DNA from 2 places in the Pseudomonas sp. HOU2 genome. Region 1 is predicted to be linked to the other one. Evidence: predicted binding sites of a transcription regulator. Region 1 holds the regulator's gene; the other holds the start of a gene.
What was found. Region 1 encodes FliA, which starts transcription of late flagellar genes. Its sites were predicted from a motif close to CTAAAGTTTNNNNNNNNNNNGCCGNTAA; they were not measured.

Region 1 (2,402 bases):
AACTGGTCAGCCGCGCCGTCAGCGTGCAAATGCAGGAAGAACCCAGCGAAGAAGCCATGGCTGACATGTTCGCTGATATCTACCACAGCCCGACCAAGCAGGTTGGCTGAGGTAATGAACAGTTTTTGTACCTACATCGATGGTCTGCCATGCATTGTTCCGGTTGTGAACGCGCAGCCAGTAATGTGGCCTCCGTCTATGCAAGACAAGGTAAAGAAATAACATGGGCAGCATGCATCCCGTACAGGTGATCGCGGTGACCGGCGGCAAAGGTGGCGTCGGCAAGACTAACGTGTCAGTGAACTTGTCTCTGGCGCTGGCAGAGCTTGGCCGTCGGGTCATGCTGCTGGACGCCGATCTGGGGCTGGCGAACGTCGACGTTCTGCTGGGGCTGACCCCCAAACGTACTCTGGCCGATGTGATCGAAGGCCGCTGCGAGCTGCGCGACGTGCTGTTGCAGGGGCCCGGCGGGATCCGCATCGTGCCGGCCGCCTCCGGCACCCAAAGCATGGTGCACCTGAGCCCGGCGCAACATGCCGGTCTGATTCAGGCCTTCAGCGACATCGGCGACAACCTCGATGTGCTGGTGATCGACACCGCTGCGGGTATTGGTGACTCGGTAGTCAGTTTTGTCCGCGCCGCCCAGGAAGTGTTGCTGGTGGTCTGCGACGAGCCGACCTCGATCACCGACGCCTACGCGCTGATCAAACTGCTCAACCGTGACTACGGCATGAACCGCTTCCGCGTCCTCGCCAACATGGCGCAGAGCCCGCAGGAAGGGCGCAATCTGTTCGCCAAGTTGACCAAGGTCACGGATCGCTTCCTCGACGTCGCCTTACAATACGTCGGCGCCGTGCCGTACGACGAAAGCGTGCGCAAGGCCGTGCAGAAGCAGCGAGCGGTCTATGAAGCCTTTCCGCGTTCCAAGTGCGCGCTGGCATTCAAGGCGATCGCGCAGAAGGTCGATACCTGGCCGCTGCCTGCCAACCCGCGCGGTCACCTGGAGTTTTTCGTCGAGCGCCTCGTGCAGCAAACGGCAGGGCCTGTGTTATGACCGCGAGCGGTATGAACTACTACAAGAAGTCGGCACGTGACGCGCAATACGAGTTGATCGAGCGTTACGCGCCACTGGTCAAGCGCATTGCCTATCACCTGCTGGCGCGCTTGCCGGCGAGTGTGCAGGTTGAAGACCTGATTCAGGCCGGGATGATCGGCCTGCTCGAAGTCTCGACCAAATACGACGCCAGCAAAGGCGCCAGTTTCGAAACGTACGCGGGCATCCGGATCCGCGGCGCGATGCTCGACGAAGTACGCAAAGGGGACTGGGCTCCGCGCTCGGTTCACCGCAACACCCGTATGGTCAGCGACGCAATTCGCGCAATTGAAGCTAAAACCGGCCGTGACGCTAAAGATCACGAGGTTGCGGCCGAACTCCAATTGAGTCTCGACGATTACTACGGGATTTTGAATGACACCCTGGGCAGCCGGCTGTTCAGTTTCGACGACCTGTTGCAGGACGGCGAACACGAAGGGCTGCACGAGGATGGCGCCAGTGCTCATCTTGAGCCGTCACGCGATCTGGAAGATGAACGCTTCCAGGCGGCGCTGGCGGACGCGATTGCCAATTTGCCGGAGCGTGAGCGACTGGTGTTGGCGCTGTACTACGACGAAGAACTGAACCTCAAGGAAATCGGTGAAGTCCTTGGCGTCAGTGAATCGCGGGTCAGCCAGTTACACAGCCAGTGCGCGGCCCGTTTGCGGGGGCGTTTGGGGGAGTGGCGAGCGCGCTGAAGGCAGTGTGGGGACACTGCGAACGAGGCTGGTGCGGTGATGAACGGCACCGGTCTTGCTCTGTTGTGCTCCAGACAGTCTTCGAGTGCTGCGCCGATTGATTGAAGTGGCGCGTCCAGGTGCTGGGCGCGTTTAAGACTGCTTGGAGGTCGAATTGAACAAAGACATGAAAATCCTCATCGTTGATGACTTCTCAACGATGCGGCGGATCATCAAGAACCTGCTGCGCGATCTCGGGTTCACCAACACCGTCGAGGCCGACGATGGCACGACCGCCATTCCGGTGCTCAACAGCGGCAGCATCGACTTTCTGGTAACGGACTGGAACATGCCGGGCATGACCGGTATCGACTTGCTGCGCCACGTGCGTGCCGATGAAAAACTCAAGCATCTGCCGGTGCTGATGGTGACCGCTGAAGCCAAGCGCGAGCAAATCATCGAGGCCGCTCAGGCCGGTGTGAACGGCTACGTGGTCAAACCTTTCACGGCTCAGGCGTTGAAAGACAAAATCGAGAAGATTTTCGAACGCATCGGCTGATGACGCGCGGGGGAGCTATGGAGCATAACGAATCTTCACAGGGCGATTTCGAGTCGACCCTGAAAAAACACGC
Region 2 (2,402 bases), 2.8 Mb from region 1:
CCGACACCTTTCGAGCGAATCAGCCGCACCACCTGCTCCAGACGCTCCTGCAGCGCCTTGGGCGTATCACCGAAGAGCAAATGCGCTTCATCGAAGAACAGCGCCAGCAGCGGTTTGTCGGCGTCGCCGCGCTCCGGCAACTGCTCGAACAGCTCGGCCAGCAGCCACAGCAGGAACGTCGCGTAGACCTTCGGCGCCTCGTGTACCAGACGGCTGGCATCGAGCAAATGAATGCGTCCACGGCCATCGGCGGACGGTTGAAGAATGTCTTCGAGTTGCAGCGCCGGTTCGCCGAACAAGGCTTCAGCGCCCTGCTGTTCCAGGGTCGCCAGCCTGCGCAACAGCGCCTGACTGGAACCGGTGGTCATCAGCGCAGCATCTTCGCCGAGCAGTTGCGGGTTGTCCTTGAGGTGATTGAGCAGCGCCTTGAGGTCTTTCAGATCCAGCAGCAACAGGCCTTCGCGATCCGCCACTTTAAAGGCTGCGTACAGCGCCGACTGCTGGCTGTCGGTCAGTTCCAGCAGGCTGCCGATCAGCAACGGGCCCATTTCACTCAAGGTGGTACGCAACGGATGACCGGATTCACCGTGAATGTCCCACAGCGTCACCGGATAGGCCTGCGGCTTGTGGTCGAGCCAGGGCATCCCGGCGATGCGCTCGGCAACCTTGCCCTGCGGATTGCCGGCGGCACCGAGGCCACACAGGTCGCCCTTGATGTCGGCGGCGAACACCGCGACCCCGGCGTCACTGAATGCTTCGGCAAGGCGTTGCAAAGTCACGGTCTTGCCGGTCCCGGTCGCACCGGCGATCAGCCCGTGACGGTTGGCCAGGCGCATGGCCTGAGCAATCGGTTGCCCCGCCAGATCGGCGCCGATAACGAGTTGCGATGTGTCAGGCATTTTGTCACCTATGGTTAATCTTTAATCCGCTGTGGCCGATAGCTAAGGCGAGAACCGACTGAAAAGTCGGTCGGACATTTCCCTAAGGAGAGTCGGAAATATCAGTTTGTTTCACCCTTGCCCATATTGCGCGTCTTTATAAAAGCACGCCCAGGACATTAAGACCTTAGCGGAACCCCAAGCCATGAACAAAAACCTGCGCTTCAGCCATAAAATTTTGCTTGCCGCCGCCCTCATCGTCATCGCCGCTTTCGCCTCGTTCACGCTGTACAACGACTGGCTGCAACGCAACGCGATCCGCGATGACCTGAACAACTATCTCAACGAGATGGGCGAAGTCACCGCCGACAACATCCAGACCTGGCTCAACGGGCGCATTCTGCTGGTCGAGAACGCCGCGCAGAACATCGCCATCAACCCGGAACCGGCCAACGTCGCCAGCCTGCTGGAACAGAAGTCCCTGACCTCGACGTTCATGGCCACTTACCTGGGCGATGCCACTGGCCACTTCACCATCCGCCCGGACGTGAAGATGCCTGACGGCTTCGATCCACGGGTGCGCCCTTGGTATAAAGGGGCCGAGAGCAGCAGCGCCTCGACCCTGACCGAACCATACATCGACGCCGCCACCGGGCAGTTGATCATCTCCATCGCCACCGCCTCGAAAAAAGCCGGCCAGAGCGTCGGCGTGGTCGGCGGCGACCTGAGCCTGCAAACCCTGGTCGACACCCTCACCGCGCGGGACTTTTCCGGTATGGGCTACGCGTTCCTGGTCAGCGCCGACGGCAAGATCCTCGTGCACCCGGACAAGGCACTGGTGATGAAATCACTGAAAGAAGCCTATCCGCAGGACACTCCGCACATCAGCAGCGACTTCAGTGAAATCACTGTCGATGGCAAGACTCGCATCGTCAGCTTCACCCCGATCAAAGGCCTGCCGTCGGTGAACTGGTACATCGGCCTGTCGGTGGACAAGGACAAAGCCTTCTCGATGCTCAGTGAGTTCCGCACCTCGGCGGTGATTGCCACGGTGATTGCGGTGGTGATCATCATTGCGCTGCTGGGCATGCTGATTCGCCTGCTGATCCAGCCGCTGCACGTCATGACCCGCGCCATGGAAGACATCGCCGATGGCGAAGGCGACCTGACCAAGCGCCTGACCATCGTCAATAACGATGAGTTCGGCGTGCTGGGTACCGCCTTCAACCGTTTCGTCGAGCGTATTCACGGCTCGATCCGTGAAGTGTCGTCGGCCACCGGGCAGGTCAACGAGGTCGCGTTGCGCGTGGTCGCCGCGTCCAACTCGTCGATGTACAACTCCGACCAGCAAGCCTCACGCACCAGCAGCGTCGCCGCCGCGATCAATCAACTGGGCGCCGCCGCCCAGGAAATCGCCCGCAACGCCGCGCAAGCCTCGAACCAGGCCAGCGACGCCCGTGGTCTGGCCGAAGACGGCCAGCAAGTGGTGGATCGCAGCATCAAGGCGATGAATCAACTGTCGAG

Region 2: a site for FliA is predicted at 914-941, ahead of ABV589_RS08340 (methyl-accepting chemotaxis protein). Genes of this name have one in related genera too.

What each region holds. Positions count from the first base shown of each region.
Region 1 covers NZ_CP160398.1:5,086,164-5,088,565, forward strand. The annotation lists gene flhF (flagellar biosynthesis protein FlhF) at 1-110, shown strand, start outside; gene fleN (flagellar synthesis regulator FleN) at 224-1,054, shown strand; gene fliA (RNA polymerase sigma factor FliA) at 1,051-1,791, shown strand; gene ABV589_RS23045 (chemotaxis response regulator CheY) at 1,958-2,329, shown strand; gene ABV589_RS23050 (protein phosphatase CheZ) at 2,347-2,402, shown strand, end outside.
Region 2 covers NZ_CP160398.1:1,847,746-1,850,147, forward strand. The annotation lists gene ABV589_RS08335 (helicase HerA-like domain-containing protein) at 1-899, opposite strand, end outside; gene ABV589_RS08340 (methyl-accepting chemotaxis protein) at 1,084-2,402, shown strand, end outside.